Regions from separate parts of the Gudongella ferriphila genome, predicted to be linked through region 2. Evidence: riboswitches for the same ligand, from Rfam matches in the RefSeq annotation. Region 2 holds a riboswitch; the other holds the start of a gene.
The links. A riboswitch is a leader RNA that binds a small molecule or an ion and turns the genes downstream of it on or off. The one in region 2 is predicted to bind cobalamin.
Positions count from the first base shown of each region.

Region 1 (7,611 bases), on a different contig from region 2:
TATGCGGTATCACCTGAGGACAAGGAGAAGTACATCGAATACATTGATGAGCAGTACAATTCCACGCGGTTGACAGAGATACTTGTGGAGGTAACAAACATAATAGGAGCGAATCTGCTTAACATAGCCAAGCAGGACTATGAGCCTCAAGGAGCAAGCGTGAATCTTCTTATAACAGAGGAGCCTTTGCCGGACATAAATGTTGATCCATCATGCAACAAAGGAGATTTGATCGCGAATCCAAGGAACGTGATTGGACATTTGGACAAGAGTCACATCAGCGTTCACACCTATCCCGAATATCACCCGGACAGGGGGATAATGACCTTCAGGGTAGATATAGACGTTTCAACCTGTGGAGAGATTTCACCTCTAAAAGCATTGGACTTCCTTTTTGGAAGCTTTGATTCGGACATCGTAACCTGTGATTACCGAGTCAGGGGATTCACCAGGGATGTGGATGGAACAAAGCATTTCAAGGATCACAGGATCAACTCCATCCAGGAGTATATATCAAAGGAAACCAGGGATATGTACAACAGTATAGATGTGAATGTTTACCAGGAGAACATATTCCACACCAAAATGATTCTAAAGGAGCTCGTACTGGATAACTATCTCTTTGAGCTGAATGAGGAGGATCTGACGGGAAGACAGAGGGCAGAGATTCTGGACAAGCTAACTCAGGAAATGCACGAAATATACTATGGAAGAAACTATTAGGAGGGATTTTGTGGAGCTTTGGTATTCGGAGAAAAGTACGGAGACATGTAAGTTTTCAATAAAGGTTAAGGAACAGATCTATTCAGAGCAGACTCCGTTTCAGAAGATAGCTTTTTTTGATTCATATGATTTTGGCAGGTTCTTTACCTTGGATGGCCTTATGATGGTGAATGAGAAAGATGAGTTCATCTACCACGATATGATCGTCCATGTTCCTTTGGCAGTCAACCCAGGCATAAAAAAGGTACTTGTAATAGGTGGCGGAGACGGGGGAACAGTCAGGGAGCTTACTAGATACGAACACATTGAATCAATTGATTTTGTTGAAATTGACCAGAGGGTTGTGGAGCTTTGCAGGGAGTACCTTCCACTGACATCCTCAAGCTTTGATGATGCTAGAGTTAACCACAACTACGTGGATGGTATAAAGTTCATCAGGGAGAAGAAGGATGAGTACGACCTTATACTTGTGGATTCAACAGATCCAATAGGTCCTGGAGAAGGTCTTTTCACCAGGGAGTTCTACACTGACTGCTACAATGCCCTTAATGAGAATGGGATTCTCATTAATCAGCATGAGAGCCCATATTTCCCAAACTATGCAAAGGAGATGAAGAAGGCTCATGCAAAGCTAAAGTCAATCTTTGATGTATGCGAGGTATACCAGTTCCATATGCCGACCTATGCAAGCGGTCACTGGCTTTTCGGATTTGCCAGCAAGGGGCTGCATCCCACAAGGGATCACAAAAGGGAGGAGTGGGAAGCTTTTGGTCTAAAGACCAAGTACTACAACTCGAAGCTTCACCAGGGAGCATTCGCACTTCCAACATATGTAATTGAACAGCTTGAGGAAGCGTAAAAATGTCCGGATCGATATTAATCGATTCCGGACATTTTTTAAAGGTTAAACTACCCATTCTCCATCTTTGAATATCTCAATCAAATCACCTGACGGGCTTGTTCCAACGATTGACATGTCACTTGTACCCACCATAAAGTCAACATGAGTTAGGGAGTTGTTCACTCCATGCTCTGAAAGCTCTTCATCGGACATGTCAGGGCCATTCTTGATGGTTGTTGGATAGGCCTTTCCAAAGGCAAAATGGCAGCTGGCATTTTCGTCAAAGAGAGTGTTCATAAACAGGATTCCCGCCTTCTCGATTGGGGAGCTGAAGGGAACAAGAGCTACCTCTCCAAGCCTCTTTGCTCCTTCATCCATATCAAACAGCTCAGCAAGGAACTCCTCTCCCTTCTGGGCTGAATATTCAACTACCTCGCCATCCTTAAAGACCAACCTGAAACCATCTATGATGTTTCCACTTCTGTTAAGGGGTTTAGTGCTGTAGACAACACCGTTTACACCATCCTTGTGAGGCATGGTGTAGACCTCCTCGGTTGGGATGTTTGCAACGAAATAATCTCCCTTTGCGTTGTTTCCACCACCACCGCTCCATATGTGCCCTTGGGGCAGTTCAACCATAAGGTCGGTTCCATTTGAGGATTTGTAATGGAGGGACCTGAAGTTCATTTTATTCATGTACTCCACACGTTCTGCAAGGGCCTTCAGATGGTCTTCCCAGGCCTTTAGAGGATTTTCCATATTCATTCTTGTGGCTTCATAGATAGCTTCCCAAAGTCTATCCACAGCCTCTTGCTCATCCAACTCAGGGAAGAGCTTTTTGGCCCAGCCTGATGTGGGTATGGAAAGGACACACCAGGAGTTAAGGTCATTCATGGTGTATTTCATGTTTTCCTTGTTGGCTATTGCAGCTGCCTTGTTGAAGGCCGCAATCTTCTTGGGATCAACCCCCTGAAGAACCTCAGGGTCGACTGCCGATATTGAAACAAAGGCACAGCCCTTTTCAGCGTAGTATTTTTCAGCATCCGCCCTCCACTGGGGATACTCTTCAAATACCGCCATTGGAGCATTGTCATACTTCATCCTTGTAAGCTTGTCATCATACCAGTTTATGTGAACATCGCTGGCTCCTCTGCTGTATGCCTCCTCTGCAAGCATCCTTACAAAGTCCGCCCCCTCAATGGGAGCCTTTACAACCAGTGGCTCACCTTTTTGAATATTCACACCAAGGTTTATTATAAGCCTTGCATATTCACGCTTCCTGTCGTTTGTTCCGCTCATTTTCAAATCACCTCTAAGTATTGTATATATCAAGTTTATAGGATTAGTACTAGAATGTAAACATATTTAGGAAAAAGTTCCCTGGAGCATCCAGAATTCGGATTATAAAAATGAACGGTTGTAAAAAATATATCCATCATGTAGAATTGTCATATCTCAGAGGAGACAAATTTCATATTAAGAAGGAGTGATTTGATGAGCAGCATTATGATTCAAGGAACCACATCATCTGCCGGCAAAAGCATGATGTCTATGGCTCTTTGCAGGATTTTCAGCAAAGACGGTCACAATGTCAGTCCCTTTAAGTCCCAGAACATGTCAAGGGAGTTCACCTACACAGAAGATCACAAAAAAATCAGTGTGGCACAGGCAATACAGGCAGTGGCCGCCGGAAAAAGGCCCCAAACCCAAATGAACCCGATACTGCTGATTCCGGATACAAATACAGGCTCCAAGGTTCTCCTCCATGGTGAAGAGGTTGGCCTTATGGAGGCCAGGGAGTACTTTGAATACAGGAAGTCACTGAAGGAGACAGTAAGGTCCACCTATGATGAGCTTCACAGCAGCCATGACATAGTGGTGATTGAAGGTGCCGGAAGTCCCGCTGAAATAAATCTTAGACAGGATGACATTGTCAATATGGGAATGGCTGAAATGGCAGATGCACCAGTGCTTCTGGTGACTGACATTGACAGGGGAGGCGCCTTTGCCGCGCTTTACGGGACCGTTATGCTCCTTGAACCACATGAGAGAAGAAGGATCAAGGGTCTTATCATCAACAAGTTCAGGGGAGATGCATCACTTCTGGATTCAGGGATCAAAATTCTGGAAGAGAAACTTGGCATACCGGTGCTTGGAATTGTTCCTTACGCTGAAACTCAAATAGCTGACGAGGATTCAATTGTGGAAGGGAGTAAAAAGGAGTTTCACGGGGAATCTGGAATAGATTCACTCCAGATGGAAATAGACAGGTTCAGCGAAATTGTTAGGGACTCCCTGGATATGGATTACATTTACTCCTTGCTGGGTGAGATAAATGATTGAAGTGCTCCTTGCTGTTCTACTGGATTTTATTCTGGGAGATCCGGTAAACATGCCTCACCCGGTGAGGCTAATGGGCAGAGTAATAAGCTTTGAGGAAGAGGTTTCAAGAAGGTTTGCCAAGTCTGGAAAAGGGCTTAGACTGGCAGGAACCATTTTGACACTTGCAAACATTGGACTGGCAGTATTGGTTGTCTATGGAATTATTCGGGTCTTTGATGGCTATCCCTTTGTTCAGGGTGCTGTAAAGGTCTATCTCATCTACACATGCATCGCGGCGAGAAATCTCTCCGATGAGGCAAGAAAGGTTATGGACTCCCTTGGCATCAGTCTGAATAAAGGAAGAAAAAGCTTGTCCTTTATAGTGGGAAGGGATACTGAGAGTCTTTCAGAAGAGGGAGTAATAAGGGCGACCGTGGAAACTGTTGCTGAAAACACATCCGATGGAGTCATAGCCCCTCTGCTTTATATCATGGTCTTTGGAGTGGCCGGAGGCATGGTCTACAAGTTTGTGAACACAATGGATTCAATGATCGGCTATAAGGATGAGAAATACAAGGACCTTGGTTGCTTTGCTGCCAGGACCGATGACCTTCTGAATCTTATTCCATCAAGATTGTCCGCTGTTCTTATGATCCTTTCAGCACCAAGGGGAACTGACAGGAAAGCTTCTTTTGGGATTGTAAGAAGGGATGGAAGAAATCACAAAAGCCCCAACAGTGGCTACCCTGAAAGCGCAGCTGCGGGTATCCTTAAGGTGCAGCTTGGAGGAAGCAGCAGGTACAAGGGAGTTTTGGTCCACAAACCCACCATCGGAGATCCCTTGAAACCCCTTGAAAAGACACATGTTGAGGAAGCTGTTGGAATAATGTTCAGGTCTGAAATTCTGTTTGTCCTGATTTTTGTTGTTGTAAAACTTGCGGGCATGTGGTAGCATTTAGATGACAATTTAATATATGTATTTAGGTTTTTAATATTAAAAGGGAAATGGGTTAAAATCCCATGCAGCCCCCGCTACTGTAATTGATGACGAAATCAGCAGATACCACTGGATAATCCGGGAAGGTGCTGAAAGTAGGGTGAATCATAAGCCAGGAGACCTGCCTTGAATACTTTAGTAACCTTCGGAGGGAAGGATATGCTGGTTTAATAGTTTATCCCTGTCTTTGAGTTCATGGGATTTTTTTTGCGCCCTGGACCAAAACGGCAGTGATATATTTCAGAACAGACGACTTCTCTCTAATGTGGTAAAAGAGAGAAGTTTTTAATTTTTTGAAAAGGAGGCGCCATGAGAAAGATATATTTTACTGGAACCGGTCCGGGAGATCCTGAGCTTCTTACAAGAAAGGCCGTCAGAGTGATCCGGGAGGCTGATGTTATATTTGTTCCCGACAATAGGGGAAGAAATATGGCACTGGATACCATCAAGGAGCTTATATCAGGGAAAAAAGTTTGCAGGATAGGATTCCCCATGGGAGAAGTGACAGAATATGACTATGGCAAAGCAGCAAGGATAATTCTTGATAATGTTCCCTGGAGGGGTTCAGGAGTGTTTGTGACAATCGGAGACCCAATGATATACAGTACCGCCATATACATAATGGGACGGCTGGAGGGGAAGTCCATTGAGCTGGAAGTTGTACCTGGAATACCATCATTTGTTGCTGCTGCGGCAAAAGCCCAAAAACCACTGGTTTCCAAGGGGGAGGTATTCTCACTATGTGATTATTTCAGGAAAGACATCCTGGATGTATCAGATTCCATGGCAGTTCTAAAAACCAGCAAGGATAAGATGGATATTCTGGACTCAATGGAGGATAAGGGGTTCTGGTACACATACGTGAGGGAGGCCACACTTCCAGGTGAGCAGATCACAGAAAGCAGGAGTGAGATACTGGAAGATCAGTCGTATATATCAATGATAATTGCACGAAGACAAGGAGAGGATAAGGATGTTAGGGACTAAGAAAAATATTTTGATTTTGCTGCTTCTGGTGGTAACCATTACTTTAGCAGGCTGTTCAGCAGGTGCGGATCCGGCAGCAGGAGAAGCGGAAGCGGGAAGCATGTCGAAAGCTGACAACGTTGAGGATAGATACAAGATTGAGGATAAAGGGGAAACAGTGACTTTTGACGATGGTCGAGGAGAGAGGATTGAGTTGAAAAAGAACCCTGAAAGGGTCGTGGTGCTTATGAACTCATTTGTTGACATATGGGTTGAAAACGGTGGAGAAATGGTCGGAATGGTAGAAGACCCAAACAGTGTGGTGCCAGGGACTGAAAGCGTCGAGACAGTCGGTAGATTTGGTTCAATAAGCCTTGAAAAGGTAATCTCCCTTCAGCCTGACCTTGTCATACTCAGCTCAAATTCAAAGTCCTCAACGGAAATGATTCAACCCCTGGAAGATAACGGAATACCAATAATGGCGCTTACATACGAGTTCAAGGACGACTATTTCAAGATTTCAAGGTTATTTGCCCTGGTCAATGACAGGATTGACCTGTACGAGAAAACTGCACAAAATGTTGAAAAAGATATCAGTGAAATAATCGAGAGAGTACCCGATGAGGACAATCCCACAGTGCTCATTCTGTTCGCCACATCAAAGTCGGTGTCTGCAAGGGGCTCCCTGTCAACACTGGGGGAAATGCTCAATGATCTTAAAACCGTAAATATTGCAGAACGAGATACCTTGATGGAGACAACACAATTTAGCATGGAGCAGGTGATAGCTGAGGACCCTGATTACATACTGGTGCAGACAATGGGATCTGATATGGAGGCAATAACTGAAAGACTTGTTTCAGAGGTGGAGTCAAACCCAGCCTGGAGTGAACTGTCTGCAGTCAAGAACAAGAACTATGTCATTCTTCCAAAGGACCTCTATACATATAAGGCAAACAGCAGGTATGGAGAGGCTTATGAGGGTCTAGCCAAGATACTCTACCCTGAAGTTTTCAACTAAGTGAACAGAGCCATGGAAACGCTAAACATTGCAAAAAAATCAGCGGTACTTTGGGCAATCTTTGCAGTTTTTATTCTGGCAATCTTCCTAAGCCTTGGAAATGGTGCAGTCAAGATTAGTATATCTGAAATTTCGGCAGCCATGATTTCAGAGGAGGTCACGGCAAACAGACAGATTATATGGAATGTTAGGTTTCCAAGAACTGTGGCGGCAATTCTTGTTGGAGTGGCGCTGTCCCTGTCAGGTGCAATTCTGCAGGGTATCATGCGAAATCCCCTGGCAGGGCCCAACATAATAGGGGTATCTGCCGGAGGTGGATTCTTTGGTTTGTTGATACTGATTCTGTTTCCCCAATACTTCTTCCTAGTCCCATTTGGGGCATTTGTAGGGGCCTTGTCTGCCACAATGGTCATATATCTCCTGGCCTGGAAGGACGGGGTCATGCCATCCAGACTTATCCTGGCAGGGGTTGCCATATCTTCTATTTTCGGAGCGGGGAACAATGCCCTGATGACCTTCTATCCGGAAAGGGTTTCCGGTGTTCTAGGTTTTATGGTTGGAGGATTATCCGCCATAACCTGGAGGGATGTAAACATGGTTTACCCGTTTATTTTGACAGGAGTGGCAGCGGCCCTGCTCTTGCCCGGGAAGCTGAATATTCTCCTTCTGGGGGATGATGTTGCCACGGGACTGGGAATGAGGGTTGAAAGGACTAGACTATTTGCCATAGGGGTTTCGTCA
Region 1 is NZ_JBJXRK010000016.1:20,691-28,301, forward strand. Features, by position in the region: gene speD (adenosylmethionine decarboxylase) at 1-723, shown strand, start outside; gene speE (polyamine aminopropyltransferase) at 734-1,582, shown strand; gene ACKVDP_RS09170 (aminopeptidase) at 1,628-2,863, opposite strand; gene ACKVDP_RS09175 (cobyric acid synthase) at 3,059-3,907, shown strand; gene cbiB (adenosylcobinamide-phosphate synthase CbiB) at 3,900-4,838, shown strand; cobalamin riboswitch at 4,853-5,026, shown strand; gene ACKVDP_RS09185 (precorrin-2 C(20)-methyltransferase) at 5,193-5,870, shown strand; gene ACKVDP_RS09190 (ABC transporter substrate-binding protein) at 5,857-6,870, shown strand; gene ACKVDP_RS09195 (FecCD family ABC transporter permease) at 6,883-7,611, shown strand, end outside.
Region 1: it holds a riboswitch for cobalamin, as region 2 does, so the genes downstream of both, ACKVDP_RS09185 (precorrin-2 C(20)-methyltransferase) here and ACKVDP_RS05845 (helical backbone metal receptor) in region 2, are expected to answer to the same signal.

Region 2 (7,611 bases):
TACTTTTCGATATTTTCACCCATCAATTCAATTCTTCCCGATGATGGTATGTAAAGACCGTTGATGGTTTTTAAAAGAGTGGATTTTCCAGATCCGTTTGGTCCTAAAATACTTATGAACTCCCCTTTGTCCACCTGAAAGCTGACATCTCTTATAACTGGAGTTGCTGTGTATCCAAACACTATGTTCTTTGCACTGACTGAGTTCATCATATCACTACCTTATCAATTAGAGAGCCTTCTTCTTGCTTCTTAAAAGATAAATAAAGAAGGGTCCTCCAAATATTGCTGTTATGATTCCCACTGGTATTTCCATTGGGGAGATAACAGTTCTCGCTATTGTATCCGTGAAAACCATAAATATGCTTCCCACTACTGCAGATGCTGGAAGAAGTATTCTATGGTCAGGTCCGACGATCAGTCGAACTATATGTGGAATTATTAGACCTACAAAGCCTATTATTCCGCTAATTGATACTGCCATTGAAGTAATGAAGGTCCCAAGAAGGAGAATATATACCTTTATCCTTTCAACATTTACACCAAGACTTTTAGCAGATTCTTCACCTGTAAGCATTATGTTGATGTCCCTTGAAAAAAACAGCAGAATAACCATGGCAGCTATTATCGGAACTGACATAGTAGTTATTGGATTCCATCCCTTGCCTGCTAGGCTACCCAATGTCCAGTAGATGATTTTTGTCATATCCCTGTTGTAGATTACCATCAGAAGAGATGTTATTGCAGTCAGGAACTGGCCTACAGCTACGCCTGCCAGAAGCAGGGTGGTTACAGGCACCTGGCTTCTGATTCTTCCGATGTTGTACACCAGGGTCACTGCAATCAAAGCCCCAACAAAAGCCAAGATTGAGATACCTGAAAATCCCAGGAAAGCCGCTTCAAGCTTAAGAATAATTGCAATTGCAGCACCAAGTGCCGCACCTGAGGAAATCCCCAAAATATAGGGATCTGCCATGGGATTCTTAAGTAGACCCTGAAAGGAAGCTCCAGATATGGAAAGTCCGGCTCCCACAATCACACCTAACAATAGCCTTGGAAGTCTAACGCTCCATATGATTGAATGCTGGGAAGGTGTTATTGAATTGGAATCGACCAGCTCTCCAAGAACTGGTATCTTTGATGCTACAACCCTGTACACATCAATTGTACTTATGCTTGCAGATCCAATGGTTGCAGTTATTCCAACCATCAATATCAATAGAACTACCAGCACCAGCATGGTGAATCCGTATGACCTGATCCGGATATTATCCTTCATTCTAATCACAGCCTTAATTTTTCAATTCTGGATGTATGGCTTCCACAATCAACTCAAGAGCCTGGATTATTCTCGGTCCCGGCCTTGAAATAACATTCCCGTCTATTAGGTACACCCTACCATTCTTGATGGCATCTATTTCACTGTATCCTGGTCTTTCCTTTATGGAATCAACTGTTTTCTCAGGTAGGTCGTTTGCAGTTAAATAAACTTCCGGATTCCTTTCAATCAGTTGCTCCAGGTCATATTGGGGATACTCTCCCTCAGCATCATTAGCAACATTTTCTCCGCCTGCCAGGCTGATAAGCTGGTCTATAAAGGAACCAGGTCCAGCTGCCATAAGTGGCTCATGCCAGATTTCATAGAAAACAGTCTTCTTTTCAAGACCTTCAATACTTTCCAGTATTTCTTCTTCCTTTGATGCCATTTCATCCACAAGCTCCAGAGCCTCCTGCTTATGTCCTGTCATTTCTCCAATCCTTAGAATAGTGTCCCTAATCTCCTCTATACTCTCAGGCTCAAATCCAGCAATCTGAATTCCTGCTTCAAGGAGTCTTTCATTCTCTTCCGTTACTCCATCACCATAATTAATGACAAGGTCAGGCTCAAGCTCAATTATTCTCTCAAGATTGATACCATTGAAATCGCCTATTTTTTCAATATCCAGAACATCTTCCGGATAGTCATCATAGCTTGTTACTCCCACAACCTTGTCTCCTGCTCCTATTGCGAACAGTATTTCAGTGTTGCTGGGCGCAAGTGAAATAATCCTTTGTGGTGGATTATCAAAGATGATTGTATTTCCAAAATCATCCATTGTCTCCTCAGCATTTCCATCTACAGCCCCAGACTGTTCCTCTGGCTGGACAGTTTCTGTCTCTGTGCTGCAGCCTGCCAAAAGTCCCACCGTAAGCATCATAATAAGTAATAGCACTATCCCTTTTTTCACGATTCATCTCTCCTTTTTTTTACATAAGTTAAGCCCATCAGGAGATGGGCTGTTTTGGCAAAATACATACATCCCTCCCTCCGAGGTAAAGCACTAGCAAATGTCACAGGCAGATATCCTGACTTACGGTTCATCCTCAATTCAGCGCCTTCCCGGTTTCCCAGTGGCTTATTGCTGATTTCGTTCCCGTTTACAGTAGCGGGGGCTGTAGTGGATTTGCACCACTTTCCCTATTAAATCTCAAATGTGAGATACCTGTTACAAATATTAATTGATTATCTTCATATATGATATCAGAACCAGGTAACTAAATCAACCTGCATTCTCCGTCCATGTATCCGACTCTTCATTTTGCTGGGAATCAGAGCCGTCTTCCTGCTCCCGGTTCTGCTGGGGCTCTTGCAATTGACTCGGCTCCTCTACATTGCCAGGATCCTCCCCAGGGGTATCAGCATCAATATCAGGAATTTGCTGTTCTATTACCGGGTCTGGGCCTACCTTGTATATAAAGCCCCTTTCCCTGTAGTAATCATATGAAATCTGCTCAGTGCTTACGATCTCTCCATTCCTAACTATTGATTTAAAAGAGTTCACCTTGTAGCCGTTTCTTCCCTCCTGCACAAGCTCCCTGGCACCCGGTTGCAATGTATTGTCCAGATTTTCGTGAACCTTATAGGGTATAGTTGAAATTTGGTTGGTTGTAATCCTTACGGTGTAATCTCTGTTTTCCTTGTCTCCATAAACTTGGAAGTACACCCTTGTACCTTCTACCTTACTATCAATCAACACCGGGTAGTCAAAATCATTTCTGAATACAAGATCGAGATAGCCAGTTGCAACAGCTGCATCTGTACCTCTTGGAACGTATGCCGGTGGTATTGAGTGGGGGCTTCTCTCCAAAATGGTCATATCAGCCAGCAGCAATGCATTGTATAGTGTTGTGGATGTCTGACATACTCCGCCTCCCATCCCTGGTATCAATTCACCGTTTTCAATTACAGGAGCTTCCCTGTAACCAAGGCTTGCCTGTCTAGGTCCGGTGGTTTTATTGTAGGAGACCACCTGTCCAGGCATAACTACCATTCCATCAAAGGATTCAGCTGACAAACGAATGTTGTGGATCCTTCCAGCTGAACTTCCTGCAAAGCTCGTTGAAAATTCTCCAATAATTCCATTGATCTTTGAGTAGTAATCCTCCCCCACCTCTGGTTGAATAATCTTCAGTGGAATTGCCAAATGTTCTGCTTTAAGAATATCATCTCCCATATTGGAAATGTTCTTTAAAAACGACTCCCTATCCAGCATTATTCCTTCAGCAGCTTCAGTAATTACCATTTCTCCATCCTCAAAGCTGAACTGGGCGTCAATTGGCGCCTTTTCAACTATGACAGCAATTTCTTCAAGAACATCTTCCAGATGATCCACCTTGAAGCTGTGCTCAAGGTTGAAGCTTACGGGATTTTTTTCAAGATTACGGATCTCTGTATATCTCTCCAGGATGTTTCCAGACCTACCAATCTGAAATGCTTCGGTTGCAATCTCCTGGATGTTGTATTCCAATTGGAGGTCCCTTAGTGACACTTTGGTTGAGTATCCATCCATACCATCAACATTTATCTCAATTGTCTTTTCAAGCTCTTCCTCCCTTGACTCCGTGAGGAGAAGGATCCCTTCCCCAAGGGTCAAGCCGCCCATTTTCTGTCCATCGATTATGATACCCTCATAAAAAGTATCCCCTGCTACATGGCTGTCAAGGTAATAGTAGCTTCCCATTCCAGTTAAGGTTAGAAGAAGTACTATTACAATTGCAATGATACCACCCTTTTTCATTTTCCCACCCCATTTATATAGTAAAGACAACAAGCGCTTATTTGACACTCCTCGCAAATAGGCTTTCTAGCCTTGCATACTCTTCTTCCATGGAAGATCAGCTGATGATGTGCCCTAGTCCACCTATCTTTAGGTATAGCCTTCATAAGGTCTTCCTCTGTGCCCTCTACGTTTTTTGAAGCAGCCAGGCCAATGCGATTGGAAACTCTAAAGACATGGGTGTCAACTGCTATGGCTGGTATTCCAAAGGCATTGCTGGCCACCACATTTGCAGTTTTCCTGCCAACTCCTGGTAGCGTCATAAGGTCCTCTATTGTCCCAGGAACCTTTCCGTCATATAATGAAACTATTTTTTCACAGGCCCCTATAATATTCTTGCTCTTTGACTTTGAAAGTCCGCAGCTTCTTATTTTCCCTTCCAGGGCTTCCTCCCCCAAAGCAATATAGTCCATTGGAGCTTTCAACTCCACAAACATTTTTTCTGTAACCTTGTTTACCCTAACATCCGTACACTGTGCTGAAAGGATAGTTGCAATCAAAAGCTCGAAGGGATTTCTGAAGTTAAGCTCAGCTCTGGCATTTGGATAAAGCTCTTCCAAAATATCCAGAACCTGCAGTTTCTCTTTTTTTGTCAATCTTTTTCTCATGTCTGTCTCCTATAGTATTTCAATCTCGTGATTTGTTATTTCCACTCTTCCGTCAGCATCCACGAAATTCATAACGCTGCTGATCATGCTTCTGACATGCGTTGCCTCATTGGATACACAGGCAATTCCAATTACCGAAGACTGCCAAACATCAAACTTGTCCACCTCGGCAACTGAGATGTTGAATCTGGATTGGAGTCTGCCTAGAATACTCTTTATCACGTGCCTTTTTTCCTTAAGTGAATGTACTTCAAATATGTGAAGTTCAATTGAGCATGCTCCTATTATCATAGCTCCACCTCTTGCAATTTGTTAATATCATATTATACTATTTTGCGTATAAAGAAAAGAGGGGGTACCCCCTCTTTATCAATACAACTATAATATTCCCATCTCTTCTCCAACCTGCTTGAAGGCTTCAACTGCCTTATCAAGCTGAACCCTGGAATGGGCTGCCGTTACCATGCATCTAAGTCTTCCTGTTCCCTTTGGAACTGTTGGGAAAACAATGCCTGATACAAACACGCCTTTTTCAAGAAGTCTTTTGCTAAACTCCATTGTCTTGGCCTCATCCCCTATGATAACAGGTGTTATTGGGGTTTCACTGTGACCGGTGTCAAATCCAAGTGAGCCCATCTTTTCCTTGAAATATGCTGCATTGTCCCATAGTCTGTCCGTATATTCCGTAGACTCCATAAGCATGTTAATGGCCTCTGTTATAGCACCCACCGCGGCAGGAGGAAGCGACGTTGAGAAAAGAACAGGTCTCGCCCTGTGGCTTAACCATTCATACATTGTCCTGGACCCTGCCACATATCCTCCAATTACTCCAATAGCCTTGGAAAGTGTTCCTATTGTGAAGTCAATCCTCCCATGAAGCCCAAAGTGGTCAACCGTCCCCCTTCCACTTTCTCCAAGGACTCCTGATCCGTGGGCATCATCCACATAGGTCATGGCACCATACTTTTCTGCCAGTTCAACTATTTCAGGAAGCTTTGCAATATCTCCATCCATGCTGAATACACCATCGGTAATTATCAGCATATTTCTGTATTTGTCCTTGTTTTCCTTTAGGACAGCCTCCAGACTTTCCATATCTGAGTGTTTGTATATTGTTTTTGAAGCCTTGGAAAGTCTTGCACCATCGATTATTGAAGCATGATTAAGCTCATCTGAAATTATAATATCCCCTGCTTCGGTTATAGCCTGAATGGTCCCTGCATTACAGTTAAAGCCGGACTGATAGATAAATGCTGCTTCTTCCCTTTTAAATTTGGCAAGGGTCTCCTCCAGCTTTTCATGAATATCCATGTTCCCAATGATAGTACGCACAGCACCTGAACCTACTCCATATTTTTCAACCGCTTCAATTGCGGCTTTCTTCATTCTGGGGTTGTTGGCAAATCCCAAATAATTGTTTGATGAAAGGTTTATCACCTTTCTGCCATTAAGCTCAACCTCTGCATCACTTGCAGAACCCATCACCGGCAGCTTCCTGTATACTCCTTCATCCTTGAGCTCCTGAATTTTCTCCTTCAGAAATCCCAGTTCATGTACATTTGACACTATAATCCCTCCTTAAAGGTTTAAATAATTCTTAGTTGAAAATCAACATTAGCTATTTTACCATATCTTTCAATATCCTTGAAGTGTAAGGTTTCAATAAATCAATATTCTTTTTATGCAAGGTCCTAATCAGATCCACATGGAGATGTGCACCCATGTTTTCGAGAGCTAAGACGGAATTTCTCAGTAGTACTGTTTTTCCCCTCCAGCTTCCAGCCATATCCCCATACTTTTCCTGGAACTGCTTTTTTGACATGTGCACCAGTTCCTCAATGTCTACAATCCCTCCCGTCTTCACAGGATCGAAATCTCCATGTGATGACAAGCGAACCTTTTCATTTTTTGGGCATACAACCTGACATGTGTCACATCCATATATTTTTATACCCATTCTAGCAGATAAATCCTCAGGTATTAAATCCTTGGTCTGGGTCAGGTAGGAGATGCACTTCTTTGGATTAAGGATACCTGGTCCTTCCAGTGCACCGGTTGGACAAGCATCCATGCATAATGTGCAGTCACCGCAAAGGCTCTCCAATCTATCTTCTCGGGCTCCAATTTCAAGGTCAGTCAGTATATATCCAATAAAAATAAATGAACCAAATTCTGGATTTATAATGCTGCAGTTTTTTCCATAATATCCGATACCTGCCCTGTTGGCGACCTCCCTGTCCACAAGAGGACCAGTATCACAATGGGAAATATGATTGAAATCATGCTCCTTTTTCATTTCCTTCACTAGGGCTTCCATCTTCTCCTTAATAACAAAATGATAATCTCTACCCCATGAAGATTTGGACAGGCTCCCCTTTACACTTGCTTCTTTCCTATAATCATTTTCTTTATTATAAGAAAGTGCAATCACTATAATGGATTTGCATTCCTCCATTGTAAGCCTTGGCTCAACTCTTAACTCCACATCCCTTTCCTCAAATTCTGTGATCCTTTCTTCCTTTAATCTGCATTCAAGCTGCTTACGGATTCTGTCAAGTGGACCTGTGTGTGTGAATCCTATCAGATCAATATTAAGTTGTATCGAAATGTCTACTATTCTATCCCTATCCATGCCAATACCTCCACTGATAATTATATCAAATAATAAACAATAAACCCACTACTTGAAAAAACCATTGTATGATATAATAGTGCTTGATGCAAAGGAGTAGATGATAATGTTTAATCTTAGAAAAAAAGCCTTCAAGAGATTTGATTTCCTGTTGCTAATAACGGTTGTTCTCTTGAGCATATATGGACTGGTAATTATATATTCGGCAACCTTAAGCTTGGATAATATAAGATTTGTTCGAACTCAGGGAATTGCCACCATGATAGGATTCCTGG
Region 2 is NZ_JBJXRK010000006.1:64,087-71,697, reverse strand. Features, by position in the region: gene ACKVDP_RS05855 (heme ABC transporter ATP-binding protein) at 1-209, opposite strand, end outside; gene ACKVDP_RS05850 (FecCD family ABC transporter permease) at 229-1,278, opposite strand; gene ACKVDP_RS05845 (helical backbone metal receptor) at 1,292-2,227, opposite strand; cobalamin riboswitch at 2,319-2,501, opposite strand; gene ACKVDP_RS05840 (VanW family protein) at 2,540-4,057, opposite strand; gene nth (endonuclease III) at 4,054-4,704, opposite strand; gene ACKVDP_RS05830 (DUF503 domain-containing protein) at 4,714-4,995, opposite strand; gene ACKVDP_RS05825 (glycine C-acetyltransferase) at 5,083-6,270, opposite strand; gene queG (tRNA epoxyqueuosine(34) reductase QueG) at 6,323-7,336, opposite strand; gene rodA (rod shape-determining protein RodA) at 7,443-7,611, shown strand, end outside.